2 regions of the Gordonia sp. J1A genome follow, and region 1 is predicted to be linked to the other one. Evidence: riboswitches for the same ligand, from Rfam matches in the RefSeq annotation. Region 1 holds a riboswitch; the other holds the start of a gene.
What was found. Region 1 has a riboswitch for thiamine pyrophosphate ahead of ACZ5QD_RS16810 (FAD-dependent oxidoreductase). Riboswitches for the same ligand answer to the same signal wherever they lie in the genome.
Positions count from the first base shown of each region.

Region 2: another riboswitch for thiamine pyrophosphate. It lies ahead of thiC (phosphomethylpyrimidine synthase ThiC); the one in region 1 lies ahead of ACZ5QD_RS16810 (FAD-dependent oxidoreductase).

Region 1 covers NZ_AP041607.1:3,610,144-3,617,724, forward strand. Annotated here, with positions in the region: gene ACZ5QD_RS16780 (serine/threonine-protein kinase) at 1-1,087, opposite strand, end outside; gene ACZ5QD_RS16785 (glutamate ABC transporter substrate-binding protein) at 1,092-2,075, opposite strand; gene ACZ5QD_RS16790 (hypothetical protein) at 2,072-3,520, opposite strand; gene ACZ5QD_RS16795 (NUDIX hydrolase) at 3,650-4,108, shown strand; gene ACZ5QD_RS16800 (hypothetical protein) at 4,146-4,508, opposite strand; gene thiE (thiamine phosphate synthase) at 4,767-5,444, opposite strand; TPP riboswitch at 5,488-5,601, shown strand; gene ACZ5QD_RS16810 (FAD-dependent oxidoreductase) at 5,594-6,751, shown strand; gene thiS (sulfur carrier protein ThiS) at 6,742-6,939, shown strand; gene thiG (thiazole synthase) at 6,932-7,581, shown strand, end outside.
Region 2 covers NZ_AP041607.1:2,692,438-2,700,018, forward strand. Annotated here, with positions in the region: gene ACZ5QD_RS12525 (barstar family protein) at 1-247, shown strand, start outside; gene ACZ5QD_RS12530 (exodeoxyribonuclease III) at 252-1,034, shown strand; gene ACZ5QD_RS12535 (GNAT family N-acetyltransferase) at 1,063-1,413, opposite strand; TPP riboswitch at 1,540-1,653, shown strand; gene thiC (phosphomethylpyrimidine synthase ThiC) at 1,645-3,336, shown strand; gene thiD (bifunctional hydroxymethylpyrimidine kinase/phosphomethylpyrimidine kinase) at 3,384-4,196, shown strand; gene ACZ5QD_RS12550 (helix-turn-helix domain-containing protein) at 4,215-5,285, opposite strand; gene ACZ5QD_RS12555 (hypothetical protein) at 5,588-6,079, shown strand; gene ACZ5QD_RS12560 (helix-turn-helix domain-containing protein) at 6,076-7,074, opposite strand; gene ACZ5QD_RS12565 (hypothetical protein) at 7,071-7,581, opposite strand, start outside.

The DNA.
Region 1 (7,581 bases):
GGCCGATGCTGTAGATGTCGGTGACGATCTGCGGGCCCGTCTGCACGATCTCCGGAGCCTGGAACCCGGGCGTGCCGTAGAGATGCCCGGTCCCGTTGATCGCGGACACCGCACCCAGGTCGATGAGCTTGACCTCATCGCTGGTGATCATGATGTTGTCGGGTTTCACGTCGTTGTAGACCAGGCCCACCGAATGCAGGTATCCGACGGCCGAGAGCACTTCGAGGATGTAGGCCATCGCCTGCTCGATCGGGAGCAGCGACGAGGTGCCGTCCTCGTTGGTGGTCAGCTGTTTGAGAGTGTGACCGCCGACGTACTCCATCACGATGTAGCCGACGGACCGCCCGTCCTCCGTGACGCCCTCCACGAAGTTGAAGATCTTCACGATGCCCGGATCGTTCACCGAGGCGAGGAACTGCCGCTCGGCGATGGCTACCGCCTGAGCCTGTGAGTCCGACGAGTTCAGCAGGCCCTTCAGGACGACGGGGCGGTCGGAGACGTTGTGGTCCACAGCCAGGTAGATCCATCCGATGCCGCCGTGCGCGATCGCGCCGGCGATCTCGTACTGATCGGCGACCATCGTGCCCCGTTTGAGACCGGGGACGAACGAGTACCGCGACCCGCAGTTCCAGCAGGTGCCGCTGAGCGGTCCCTTGCCGCGGCCCGACTTCCGGCCCACCGGCTCGCCGCAGTTCCAGCACTTGCGCTTGCTCGGCGCGATCACCGGGTCGGCCAGGACGGCGTCCGCGGGGTCGATGTCGGTGATCTCGGGAAGCTGGACCAGTTCACTGCCGAGGCGGCGGTCGTGGACGTGGGCGCTCTTGCGGCTCTTCCTGCGTGAGGCGGCGATGTCGTCGAGGATCCGCCGCACCTGCGTCGACTGGGTGACGGTCGCCGTAGGCGCGGTGTCCCCGACAGCGCCCATCGGCGCGGGGACGGTGCCCGCCTGTGTCTGGACCGACTCGGAGGCCTCGGTCTGTGCGGGTTCGACTGCCGAGGCCTGCGTCTCGGCCGGGAGCGCGGTCGCCTCGGTGGCGACCGGCTCGGCGTCGCCGTTCTTGTTGCGCTTCTTCTTGATATCGCTCATCACGTCAATCCCGGTACATCGTCGGCGGCGGGGATCCGGGCCCGAGGATCGACAGCCACTCGTCGTAGGACCGCTGCCAGCTGCCGTCGGCCTCGCGGGCCGCGATCACGCCGTTGATGAATCGCGCGAAGTCATCCTGCCCCTTGGGTATCCCCACTCCGTAGTACTCCGTTCCGAGGCTGTCGCCGACCACGTGGACCCACGGGTCCTGCGCGGCGATCCCGGCGAGTATGGAGTCGTCCGAGGTGATCGCGTCCACCTGCCCCTGCTGCATCATCACCAGGCAGTCGGCCCAACTCGCGGTGGTGAGATATTTCGCGCTCGGAACAGCACGTTCCACACGCGCGATGGAAGTGGACGAGCGAGTGGCGCAGACGTTCTTCCCGGCGAGATCGGATGCCTGTGAGATACCCGAATTGCGGTACGCGAGGATCTGCTGGGCGGCGGCGTAGTAGGGCACCGAGAAGTCGATCGACTTGAGCCGATCGCACGTGATCGACATCGTTTTGACGACGACGTCGACCGCGCCGTTCTCCAGCGCCTGGATTCGGTTCTCGTTGGTGATCATCCGGTACTCGATCAGATTCGGATCCCCGAAGATCGCCTCGGCGATCCAGTGCGCGACGTCGATGTCGAATCCTTTGACGTCGCCGGTGATCGGATCGCGGAAACTCAGCGGATTGCTGCCGAGGTCGGTGCCGACGATCAGCCGTCCGCGCTTGGCGATCCGGTCCATCGTCGATCCGGGCGGCATCTGCCGCGGTTCGGGCAGCGGTCCCGGCCGGAGTCCGGCGATCGTGGCGCAGTCGGAGTCGGGCGCCGGCGCGTCGGGCTGCGCGCCGAAACCGACGTCGGGCGGGAACGGCGCGTGCGCGGTGGTGGACGGCGGCTCGCTGGGGGTGCTGGTCACGGTGGCGCATGCGGTGAGGCCGGACGCGATGAGACACAGCAGTACGATCAGGCGGCGGGCGGACGCGGAGGCTGTCATCGGTACTCCCGGATCCGGGGGAACAGGCCGATCGCGACCGCCACGGCGGCCACCCCGCACAGCACGCCGATACCCGTGCCGGTGAAGCCGAGCAGACGCTGGGCGGTGCTGATGTTGTCGCGGAACGTGGTGCGCGCCTGGCCTATCGCCTTGACCAGCGCGTCGTTGACCTCGTTGTATCCGGTTGCGGTGCTGATCTTGCCGTTGCCGATGGTCAGGGCCCGCGCGGCCGTGTAGTCACCGCTCGCCAGCCGACGGCCCACCTCCTCGTGGGCACTGCGCCAACGTTCGAGCGCCGACTGGACGTCGGTGAGCGGCTGCGTCAGGCCGTGGTCGTCGGCGTGGTCGGGGTCGTTCGCGAGTTGGTCGGCGTGATCGTGGATCTCCTCGAGATCCTTGCTGAAGCCGACGTCGAGTTCTCCCGGATCGGACCGGCGGACCAGCGACAGCGTCTCGGCCGACCGCGCCTGCTGTGTGAGGATCCGCATGGTGGTCAGCGTGTGCAGCGGATCGGCACCGGCGGTCTTCGCTGTGTTGGCCGCGGCCACCGACAGCAGTCCCGAGATGAGCAGCCAGACCGTGCCGAGGATCATCGCGGTGAGCGCGCCGATGAGACCGATGTTGAAGTGGCGCCGCGTGCGCCGGGCCAGATAGCGTCCGGTGACGATCAGCATCGCGATGATGATCAGCAGCGCCACGTAGACGCCCCACGGTGGGACGGTGAGGGTGCGCTGGGGGTCGGAGATCGCCGACGACCGGTCCTCGTAGAGGCGTTGCGCCGCGGGCAGGATGGTCTCGATCATCAATGACGAGGCCTCGCTGAGGTAGGCCGATCCGACGGGGTTCGCGAGCCGGTTGTTGGTGCGTGCGGTCTCGATGAGGCCCGTGTACACCGGGATGTTGGTGGCGATGGTGTCGAGATCGTCACGCGAGGGCTTGTCGCGCTCGGACACCTCCGCCGCCGTGGACAGTCCGTCCGCGGCGGCGATGAGCGCGGAGGACGCCGTCGCGATGGAGTCGGTGTACTCCGCGCGGAGGTCGGGGGACTCGCGGCCGCCGGAGATGAACGCGGAGTTGGCCGCGGCGTCGGCCACCGACAGCGAACTGTAGAGGACCTCGGCGGCCTCGGCCTGCGGCTCGGCGCGGTCGACGAGTGCTTCGAGGGTCTGGCTTCGCTCGGTGAGCGAGACGGACGAGTACCAGCCGGTGAGACCGCATGCGAGGACCATCGCGAGCAGGATGATGACGAGTTTGCCGGGCGTGGTGGTCGCGTAGAAGCGCATCGTCAGCAACGGCGACGAGACCCGCTCGCGGGTCATGGCGGCGATCTCGCGCCGGTCGGCGATCACCTGGCGCAGAGTGGGGCTCGGCGCGCCACGGTCGGGCAGCACACTGCGGCCCGCATGCGTGAGTGCCGAGCGCACTCGGTAAACCTGGCCGGCCACGAGTTGTCCCTTTCGGATGTGCTGCGCTCAACCCTAGTCGGCGCGGCTGCGAGTAGACGGACAGCCCGGTACGGTGATTCGTCAGAGAAGCCGATCTGAAGTCGGTGGGTCGGTGCAGGAGGTCGCAGGGTGCGCGGTGACGGTGACGGCTGGGTATTCGGTGCGGACGGTGCGCGCTACTGGGGACGCTTCGGGGCGGCGGGTCTGCTGCTGTGCGCGCCGGCCGACTCAGGCGTCGTGGTGCTGCTCCAGCATCGCGCCGTGTGGTCGCATCAGGGCGGCACGTGGGGGCTGCCGGGCGGTGCCCGCGACTCGCACGAGAGCGTGGAACAGGCCGCGGTGCGTGAAGCGCACGAGGAAGCCGGGATCGCTGAGTCGGACGTCGCGGTGATCGAGTCGATCGTCACGCACTCGGCGCCGGAGTGGAGTTACACGACGGTCATCGCCAAGGCCGATTCGCCGGTCGCGACGGTCGGCAACGGGGAGTCCGCCGAACTGCGCTGGGTGCCCGCCGAGTCGGTGGCCGAGCTGCCGCTGCATCCCGGTCTGGCGAAGGCGTGGCCGGGGCTGCTGGCCCGGCTCACCTGAGTCCGGCCCGCCCGAGCTCGGGCCCACCTGAGCGAGCTCACGCCAGCTGATTGGCTCCCGCGATCAGCGCGTTGATGGTGGCCTCGTCGCCGGTGCGGCCCCGGCCGTACGACCAACTCCGGTGCAGATCGCGTTCGCAGAGCAGGTAGGTGACGGTCTCGCCGTCCTCCTGATGCTGGTACAGCGAGACGATCTCGACGCCCGCGCCCAGTGCGTACAGCACCTCGGTCATCGCGCCGATGGCGCCGACCGCGGTGGCGCTGACGTCGTGGCATCGTCGGCCGAGATTGATCCGTGCGCGGCAGGTGACGGTGTCGCCGCGACCCGGCTCGATCGTGATCGCCTCCAACGCGATGTCGCCGGCGGGTGCGTAGGTCTGGTCGAAACTCGAAGTGGTCATGTCGGCCGCCTCCCGTGGAAACCAATTCGGCAGTCGCCGAGAGGAGCGGGACTGCTGCGGACGGTCGTATCCGTTACGGGTACAGGATGTCGGCAGGATCTGAATGGAACGCATCGGGAGCCTTCATTTCGGTCGAAGATTCGATGACCGACGAGCTCAGAGATGTGGAGAGACGACAACCCCGCAGCGGGGGGTCGGTCGAATCAGACCCCGCTGCGGCGGGCTACAAGAAGCTTCCACGTCATGATGGCAAGCAGCTTACTCCGCCGTGCCGGAAAGGCAAGCCGTCCGGAGGTCGCGCGCGGCGGTCGCGGGATCGGCGGCACCGGTGATCGCCCGGACCACCACGATGCGCTCGCCGCCCGCGTCGGTGACCTCTCGAACGCGGGGCAGGTCGATGCCGCCGATCGCGAACCACGCCTTGCTGGGCCGCGCCGCGGCGACCGCGCTGACGAACTCGAGTCCGGTGGCCGCCCGGCCCGGTTTGGTCGGCGTCGTCCAGCACGGGCCGGTGCAGAAGTAGTCCACGTCGGGATCGGCATCGGCGGTGAGCGCCTGCTCCACGGTGTGCGTGGAGCGGCCGATCACCACGTCGGGGCCGACGATGCGCCGGGCGGTGGCGGGCGGCAGATCGTCCTGGCCGACGTGGAGGACGTCGGCGCCGGACGCGACCGCGACGTCGGCCCGGTCGTTGACGGCCAGCAGCGCACCCGCGGCGTGCGTCAGTTCGCGCAGCCGCCGCAGCAGTTCCAGCTCCTGCACGGCGGTGAGCTCGCCGAACTCGCGTTCCCCGGGCGAATTCTTGTCGCGCAGCTGGACGATGTCGACGCCGCCCGCGAGAGCGCTCCGGACGAAGTCGATCAGGTCGCCGCGCTCGCGCCGCGCGTCGGTGCACAGGTACAGGCGGGAGGTGGCGAGACGAGTGCGGGCATCCATGACCGACACCGTAGTCGCCGATGCCGGGCGGTAGACTGTGAGGCGTTATCGACACGGGAGTCCGGAGGTCCGCCGGGCTGAGAGTGCGCTGCGCCGGCGCTGACCGTCACACCTGATCCGGGTCATGCCGGCGAAGGAAGGCTGACGTCATGTCTGGTGAAAGCGCATCCGGCGAAGAGTTCGCCTCCCCGAGGGGACATAGCACCGAGCGGCTCGGTGAACTGTCGGTGATCGGGGGCGGCGTCGTCGGCCTCACGTGCGCCCTGTCCGCCGCCGACCGCGGATGGCGGGTGCGCGTCTTCGACGCCGGACCGCAGGAGCGGGCCGCGCACGTCGCGGGCGGCATGCTCGGCTGCTTCGCAGAAGGACATCCCGGCGAGGACCGGCTGCTGGCGATCTCGCGGGACTCGGTGGCGCGATGGCCCGCCCTGCTCGAACGACTCGGCGATCCGACCGTGCGGACGGCCGCCGACAGCTTGCTGATCGGTGCCGCGCCGGCCGACCTGGAGCACCTGCGGACACAGGTGCGGTTCGGGCTGTCCACGTCGCCCGGCGACGCCGACCGGCTGCCCGCGATGACACCGGCCGAGCTGCGTGCAGTCGAACCCGCGCTGGTGCGCGGCGTGGCCGGAGGGTTTCACGCGGTCGGTGAGGGGTCGCTCGACAACCGGCGGCTGATCGCCGCGCTGCAACGCGCGCTCGAGAGCCGCGGAGTGATCTGGGAGCGCGGGTGGGTGACCGATCTGTCGACGATCCCCGGGGATCAGGTGCTGGTCGCGGCCGGCCTCGGTTCCCGCAGGCTGCTGCCGAGCGTGGAACTCCGCGGTGAGAAGGGCGAGATCCTTCGACTGCGCCGCACACGTTGGTCGGTGCCGCCGCCGACGCATGTGATCCGGGCCCGCTGGCATGGGCGCGCCCTCTACCTGGTGCCGAGGGACGACGGGGTGGTCGTGGGCGCCACGCAGTACGAGGCCTACGACGACGGTGATCGGATGCCGCTGGCGGGCGGGGTGGGCGATCTGCTCGCCGACGCCGCCGAGCTGATGCCGGGACTGCGCACCTACGAACTCGCCGAGGCGGGCGCGGGGATCCGCCCGTCGTCGCCGGACGGTGTGCCCGTGGTGCGGCGGGTGGACGAGCGGATTCTCGTCGCCGCCGGGCACGGCCGCAACGGCATCGCGCTCGCCCCGTGGACCGCGGCGCGCGTGGGCGCCCTCCTCCGACCGCCGGATCGGCGGGGACCGGACTCGCGGGTGGATCCGATCGCAACTGACAGCACCGACAACAGGGAGCCGACATGGAACTGACCGTCAACGGCGACACCGTCACCTTCGATGACGCGCCGACCGTCACCGGGCTGCTGGCCCACCTCGACCTGCCCGACTGCGGAGTCGCGGTGGCCGTGGACGGGGTGGTGCGTCCCAAAGCCGAGTGGGACCGACCGCTCGGTGCGTATGCCGAGATCGACATCCTGACGGCGGTGCAGGGTGGTTGACACAGCACAGGCACCGGTCGGGGAGGTGCCGCCGCTGTCCGTGGCCGGCCGCGAGTTCGGTTCGCGGCTCATCACGGGAACCGGCGGCGCGCCGAATCTCGCTGTGCTCGAACGCGCATTGATCGCCTCCGGAACCGAGCTGACGACGGTGGCGATGCGCCGCATCAGTCCGGAGTCCGGGACCGGTGTGCTCGACCTGCTGCGTCGCCTCGGAATCGCGGTCCTGCCGAACACGGCGGGCTGTCACACCACGGCCGAGGCGGTACTGACCGCGCAGCTCGCCCGTGAGGCGTGCGAGACGGATCTGGTCAAGCTGGAAGTGGTGGCCGACGACCGCACGTTGCTGCCCGATCCGCTCGAGTTGGTGGACGCCGCATCGGCGCTGGTCGCCGACGGCTTTCAGGTTCTCGCGTACACCAACGACGACCCGGTCCTCGCTCTGCGTCTGCAAGACGCGGGGGTGGCCGCGGTGATGCCGCTGGGCTCGCCGATCGGGACCGGGCTCGGCATCTCCAATCCGCACAACATCGAGATGATCGTCGCGCGGGCCGAGGTGCCGGTGGTGCTCGACGCCGGCATCGGGACGGCGAGCGACGCGGCACTGGCCATGGAACTCGGCTGCGACGCCGTCCTGCTGGCCTC
Region 2 (7,581 bases), 920 kb from region 1:
GACCCCCACCGGCGCTCGGGCGACGGCATTGCTGACCGTCGTCTCCGATGCCGGCCGACTCCTGGCCGACGCTCCGGAAGGCGACTTCGAGTGGTTCGCCACCTCCCCCGCGCACTGGCGGGAGCGGCTGCGCCGATCGGGCCGCCGCTTCGGACTCGTCCTGCTCACGTCCGCCGACGACGCGGCCGCCGTCGCAGGCCGATGGGAGGGTGCCGGTGCGCCCCTGATGCGGTTGCGGCAGGATTGACGCCATGCGCCTGGCGACGTGGAACGTGAACTCGATCCGCGCCCGATCCGAGCAGGTCGTGGCATGGATGAATCGGCATGCGATCGATGTGCTCGCGATGCAGGAGACCAAGTGCACCGACGATCAGTTCCCGGTGATGAGTTTTCTGGCCCACGGCTACGACGTCGCGTTCCACGGGTCGAGCGGATACAACGGCGTCGCGATCGCGTCCCGGATCGGGGTGCACGACATCCACATCGGATTCGACGGGCAGCCGCTCTACGCCGGTGAACGGGAGGCGCGAGCCATCTCGGCGACCTGCGGTGGCGTGCGCGTCTGGAGCCTGTACGCCCCCAACGGGCGCGAGCCGGGACACGATCACTTCCAGTACAAACTCGACTGGCTCAGCGCCCTCGCCGATGTCACATCGCTGGAACTGTCGCACGATCCCGCCGCCCAGGTCGCTCTCGCCGGAGACTGGAATGTGGCGCCGACCGACGAGGACGTGTGGGACCCCGAGTACTTCGCGTCCCGCACGCACACCTCCGACGAGGAGCGCGCCGCCTTCCGCCGCTTCGTCGAAGGCGGATTCGTCGACAGCGCGGCCCCCTTCACCCCCGGTCCGGGGACCTACACCTTCTGGGACTACCAGGCCGGGCGCTTCGCCCGCAACGAGGGCATGCGCATCGACTTCGCGCTCTGCTCCCCCGCCTTGGACGACCGTATCCACGACGCCTTCATCGACCGCGACGCCCGCGCCGCGGAGGGCGCCAGCGATCACGCCCCCCTCGTGTTCGACCTGAGCTGATCCCGGCGGGTGCGCCGGTCGGTCCGCCTCAGGCGGAGGCCATCGCCACCATGCCGGGATGGGCGTCGAGGAAGTGCTTGGTGAAGGTGCACAGCGGCCGCACCTTGAGCTGGTTGTCGCGCATGTACTGCATGGCGCCGCCGGTGAGCCGAGTGGCCAGCCCGTGGCCGCTGTACTCGTCGTAGAGGACCGTGTGGAGGATCGTCACCACCTCGCCGTCGGGACCGTCGTCGATGCGATAGCCGAGCACGCCGACCAGGTCGCCGCCCACCCGCAACTCGAAGCGCTCCCGCTCCGGATTGTGGGAGACCTCGGAGATCTGGTGCAGCAGCGAGCGCGCCGACTGCGGCGGATGCGAGTGACGGACTTTGCGATGCATTCGTTGACCTCCTGTGACCAGCGTCACAAGATTACGTTCGTTCGACGGGGAGACGCAAGTCACATCTGTCACATCTGCATCACGATGCGACGCGACCGGACGACGTGAGTATGGTGGGCACCGCACAACTTCACACGCGGGGGCTCCCACGGAACCGGGGGCTGAGATGGCGACAGGCGGTCGTCGACCGCCTGAACCTGTCCGGATAATGCCGGCGTAGGGAGGATCATCATGGGCACATCCATGCCTGGAACCACACGTGACGACGCCACCGCCGAGGTGACCTGCGGCCCCATCGAGGGCAGCAGCAAGGTCTACCTCGACGTCGACGGCATGGCCGTTCCCCAGCGTCGAGTGCATCTGACGAACGGCGAGCACCTCGACCTCTACGACACCTCCGGTCCGTACACCGACTCGTCGGCGACCATCGACCTCGAGAAGGGGCTGGCGAAGACGCGCGACTCCTGGGAACGGCCGGCACCGGTGCCCGTGGGCGGACACGACGCGGCCACCCAGCTGGCCTGGGCACGCGCCGGGATCGTGACGCCGGAGATGAGATACATCGCCGCGCGCGAGGGCGTCGACGCCGAGCTGGTCCGCAGCGAAGTGGCCGCCGGACGCGCGGTGATTCCGGTCAATCACCGCCACCCCGAGTCGGAGCCGATGATCATCGGCAAGGCCTTCGCGGTGAAGGTGAACGCGAACATCGGCAACTCTGCCGTCACCTCGTCCATCGCCGAAGAGGTGGAGAAGATGGTCTGGGCCACCCGGTGGGGCGCCGACACCATCATGGATCTCTCGACCGGCAAGGACATCCACCTCACTCGCGAATGGATCCTGCGCAACTCCCCCGTCCCGGTCGGAACCGTGCCGATCTACCAGGCGCTCGAGAAGGTGAACGGCGATCCCACGCGCCTGACCTGGGAGATCTACCGCGACACCGTAATCGAACAGGCCGAACAGGGCGTCGACTACATGACCGTGCACGCCGGCGTGCTCCTGCGTTACGTCCCGCTGACCGCCAAGCGGGTGACCGGCATCGTCTCGCGCGGCGGCTCCATCATGGCCGCATGGTGTCTGGCCCACCACACCGAGTCGTTCCTGTACACGCACTTCGACGAGCTGTGCGAGATCTTCGCGCGGTACGACATCACCTTCTCGCTCGGCGACGGCCTGCGCCCCGGGTCCATCGCCGATGCGAACGACGAGGCGCAGTTCGCCGAACTGCGGACCCTGGGCGAGCTGACGAAGATCGCCAAGAGCCACGGCGTACAGGTGATGATCGAGGGCCCCGGGCACGTCCCGATGCACAAGATCGCCGAGAACGTCCGGCTCGAGGAAGAGCTGTGTGAGGAGGCCCCCTTCTACACGCTCGGCCCGCTCGCCACCGACATCGCGCCGGCCTACGACCACATCACCTCCGCGATCGGCGCTGCGATGATCGCGCAGGCCGGCACGGCGATGCTCTGCTACGTGACGCCGAAGGAGCACCTGGGGCTGCCGAACCGGGACGACGTGAAGGTCGGCGTCATCACCTACAAGATCGCGGCACACTCGGCCGACCTCGCCAAGGGGCATCCGCGCGCCCAGGAACGCGACGACGCCCTCAGCAGGGCGCGCTTCGAGTTCCGCTGGACCGATCAGTTCAACCTCGCGCTCGATCCCGACACGGCACGCGAGTACCACGATGAGACGATGCCCGCCGAGCCGGCGAAGACCGCGCACTTCTGCTCCATGTGCGGCCCCAAGTTCTGCTCCATGCGGATCTCGGCCGACGTCCGCACCTATGCACAGGAGAACGGGCTCGTCACGCAGGAGGACATCGACGCGCGGCTGGCACAGGACATGGCGGCCAAATCGGCCGAGTTCGCGGCGGCGGGAAACCAGGTGTACCTGCCGATCTCCGAGGCCGCCGCGCCGTGACCCTGCGGCTTCCGCAGGCCGGCCCCGGCGTCACCCCGGTCCGGGTGATGACCGTGGCCGGCTCCGATTCCGGCGGCGGCGCGGGCATTCAGGCCGATATGCGCACCTTCGCGATGCTCGGCCTGCACGCCTGCGTCGCGGTCACCGCGGTGACCGTGCAGAACTCCACCGGGGTCACCGGAATCCAGGAGATCGATCCGGCGGTGGTCGCGGCGCAGATGCACTCGGTGGTTCCCGACATCGGCGTCTGTGCGGTCAAGACGGGGATGCTGGCCTCCGATCCGATCATCACGGCGATCGCCGAGGCCGCGACGCAGCTCGGCATCGGCGGTGACACGGGAGTGCCGCTGGTGGTCGATCCCGTCTGCGCGTCGATGCACGGCGATCCCCTGCTGGCGTCCGACGCCCTCGGTGCGCTCACCGAGCGGTTGATGCCGCTCGCCACGGTCGTCACGCCGAACCTGGACGAGGTGCGCCTACTGACCGGGATCGACGTCGTGGACGGTGCGAGCCAACGGGCGGCCGCCGCGGCACTGCGCGAGTCGGGCGCCCGGTGGGCCCTGGTGAAGGGCGGCCACCTGCGGGGCAGCGAACACAGCCCCGACATCCTGTACGACGGCCGAGAGTTCCTGGAGTTCCCGGGCAGACGCATCGACACCCCGCACGACCACGGTGCGGGTGACACCCTGGCCGCGGCGATCACCGGCGCGCTGGGCCACGGCTACCGCGTGCCCGACGCCGTGGCCTTCGCGAAGCGGTGGGTCACCCGCGGCCTGGCCGCCGCCTATCCGCTCGGCGCCGGCCACGGCCCGGTGAACCCGCTGTGGCGGCTCGATCCGGCGGCCGAATCTCCGCCGTGACCGGTGCCGGCCCCGCCGCTATCCGCGCACGCGGTGGCGATACTCCACCGGTCCGACGCCGTAGCGCTGCTTGAACCGGTTCCGGAAGGTCGCGACCGTCGGGAAGCCCGATGAGAGCGCGATGGTGCTGATCGAGGCGCCCGCGTTCTGCATGAGCATCTCGTGGGCGGTCTGCAGCCGGCGATCGGCGATCCGGCTCGCCAGCGAGGTGTCGCAGTTCTCGAAGTAGCGGTACAGCTGGCGGCGCGAGAGGTGCAGCCGCTCGGCGATCGCGTCCGGGGAGAAGCTGGGATCGCGGTGGTGGCGGTCGATGAGGTCGCGAGCGGCCTCCTGGACGAACAGGGCGTTGTCCTCGGTGCCGGTCGGAGAACCGTCGAGTTCCGACAGCGCGGCGACGATCAGATCGACGGCGGCCTGCTCCGAGACGGTGCCCGTCGCCTGCCCCGCATTGAGCGCCGAGGTCTCGGCGGCGAATCGGCGGACGAAGACCGCGGCCGCGCGGGCCAGCGGGGTGTTGGCCGCGATGGGACGCTGCAGCCGCTCGGCGATGTGGCGGTGCTTGCCGAGCCGATTGAACGGGATGAGCAGTCCGGACGGGTCGGCCACGGCGTTGGTCACCAGGCTGTACGGGGTCGCGTTGCTGACGAACACCAGGTCGCCGGGGCCGTAGACGAACTCCCGGCCGTTCTGCCGGATGAGTGACTGTCCGCGCATACCGCTGACACTGACCACCAGAGGGTCCGACGGCTCGTTCCGCACCCGCTCCGCCGTGCGCTCCATCGTCATCGCGGGCTGCAGTGCGCAGTAGGTCACGATCGACGACAGACTCTGTGCGAAGCGCATCGCATGAAAGGTCTCCGGTTCCGCGATGCGGACGTCGACCGTCGGGCTGTAGGCGGTGGTGCCGGAATGGCCGGTGAACCGGTCCGGACGCGGGCGCGTCGGGACACTGCCGACGCCGAGCCGCGCTTCCCATTCGGCGACGGTGCGCGGAGTGAGCCGGGTCGCCAGTCCGGGACGTGCCGCCTGAGGGAACGAAGCGCGCGTATTGGACAGACTTGTCTTGGGCAGGGTTGCACTATGGGGCATGAGGAGACCTTCTACGCATGGGGGACATGGCGAGATGGGCCTGGCTTTGGGAGGGAGCCTTGCTTTCTCATCTGACATACTTGCACACCCAATTATCAGTGTCGAGCGAATCACCAAAAGCGCCAAGGTGATATTCGGGTCACATCGGGCGGGTCCGATCGGCAAACTTGCGTCGCAACTGTCACTACCTGGGGGTAACTGCTAGCAGGCCGGTATCGCGGCATACCCGGCGCGGTACTGTTCTGGGAGACCGCGGCGCGACGACCCGCCGCGGCCCGCATCGTCTCGTCCTAGGAGCGCCCGTGACCCAGCCGCCGAACGACGGCCCCACGACACCCCCGTCGAGCGAGCCGCAGTACCCGGCGTCTGCGGGACAGACCGCCTACAGCAACCAGCCAGCGGGGTACGGCCCGCCGACCGGCCCTCCGGAACCCGTGACGGCCGCCGCCGCGGAGACCGCGGCCGTCCGGCGTTGGCGGATCATCACCGCGGTCGCCTGCCTCGCCGCCGCTCTCGTCATCGTCAGCTTCTTCCTCGTCGGCCAGAGCCGATCGTCCGACAGCCAGGCTCCGGTCACCGAGACCGTCGTCGACACCACCACGGTGATCTCGACGACCACCGGCAGCGCCGCCACGCGCACCGCGACCGACACCGTGACCGAGACCGCGACCGAGACAGCGACGTCGAACGCCACGGCCACGCGCACCGTGACCGACACGGTCACCAGGACCCGGACCGAGACCGACACCAAGACGGTGACCGAAACCGTCGCCCCGCCTGCGAAGTCGGGTTAGCCCACCGGACGCGAGGTCTCCGCGGACGCGGGCGCCCCTCCCGCCCTCGACTGCGCCAGCCGATCACGGAACTCATTGGGGCCCAGACCGTAGGCGCGGCGGAACCGGAAGCGGAAGGCGCCCAGCGACGCGAACCCGCACGCTCGTGCCACCGAGGCGATCGACGCCGCCGGGTTCGATATCAGCAGCACCCGCGCGGCCTGCAGTCGCCGGTCGGCGATCATCTCGGCGACGCTCCGGTCGCAGTCCTCGAAGTGGCGGTAGAACTGGCGCCGGGACAGGTGAAGGCGCCCGGCCAACACCGCCGGTGACAGCGACGGATCGCGGAAGTGCCGCTCGATGAGTTCGTGAGTCTGCTCCCGGACGTAGGCGGTGGTGCCGGACACGTCACCGGTCCGGCAGCCCGTCTCGGCGACCACAGCGGAGAGCATGTCGATCATCGCGATCTCGGCGGCCAGGGTCGGCGTCCGCACATCGCGCGCGATGACCGATGAGACGAACCCGCGGACACTGCGCGCCGCGACCGCCGCCAACAGGGTGTCGGGAATGAGTACACCGGCCGTGGCGAGCGTCCTCGCCCCGACTCCCAGTTCGTCGGCCGGGATCCGCAGCGCGGCCACGTCCGCCAGGTCACCGGACGACGGCGGTTCCGGCGAGCCGCCGGTCACGACCACGACGTGGTCGCCGGACGATCCCGCGGCGTCGGGCATCGCGATCAACAGGAAGTCGCCGTCCGGTGGGGGTTCGGAAACCTCCGCGTGCCACGTCAGCGGTGTGCGCAGCGCCCGTGTGGCCGTCACCACCGACAGCCTGCGCTGGTGGATCGCTGCGCCGAAAGTCTCCGGGTCAGCGCTCGCGAGCCGGTCGACGCCCACCATGTCCCGGTAGGCCGCCAGTCCCTGCCGCCCGCCGAGAACGAGCGGCGGATCGTCGTCGCACACGCCGACCGACCGGCTCCAGTCCCTGATCTCGTCCGGGGCGGGCCGGGCAGTCATCGTGCCGCCGATGCCCGTGGGAGGACGACGGCCGAGGCCAGGAAGAAGCAGATCGCGCCGACGAAGGTGCCCACGTTGGCGGCCACGGCATCGACGGTGATGCCGCCGACCGTGATGTAGGAGGCGACGGCGGAGACGCCGAATGCCACGCACCCGATGAAGTTGATCTGGCCCGACCACCAGTTCCGGTCACCGGGCGCCCACATCCGTCCCGTGGCGTGGGAGAAGGCGACGAGGACGAAGAACCCGCTCACCAGGAACGCCACCGAGCCGGCCGCGTCCGGAGTCCAGACGAGATGCTTCTCGCCGCGGATGGTGTGCGTCATGAGCGCCCCGCCGGTGCTGACGTTGAACAGCAGTGTGCCGAAGAACTGCGTCGCCGCCGCGAACCACTCGGCGCGAACCATCACCCCCGGCGCATACGAGACGGGGACGGTGGGACTGCCGCTGAGCACCAGTTGGATGAACGCCGCACCGGTGAAGAACCAGGAGCCGGCGAAATAGCAG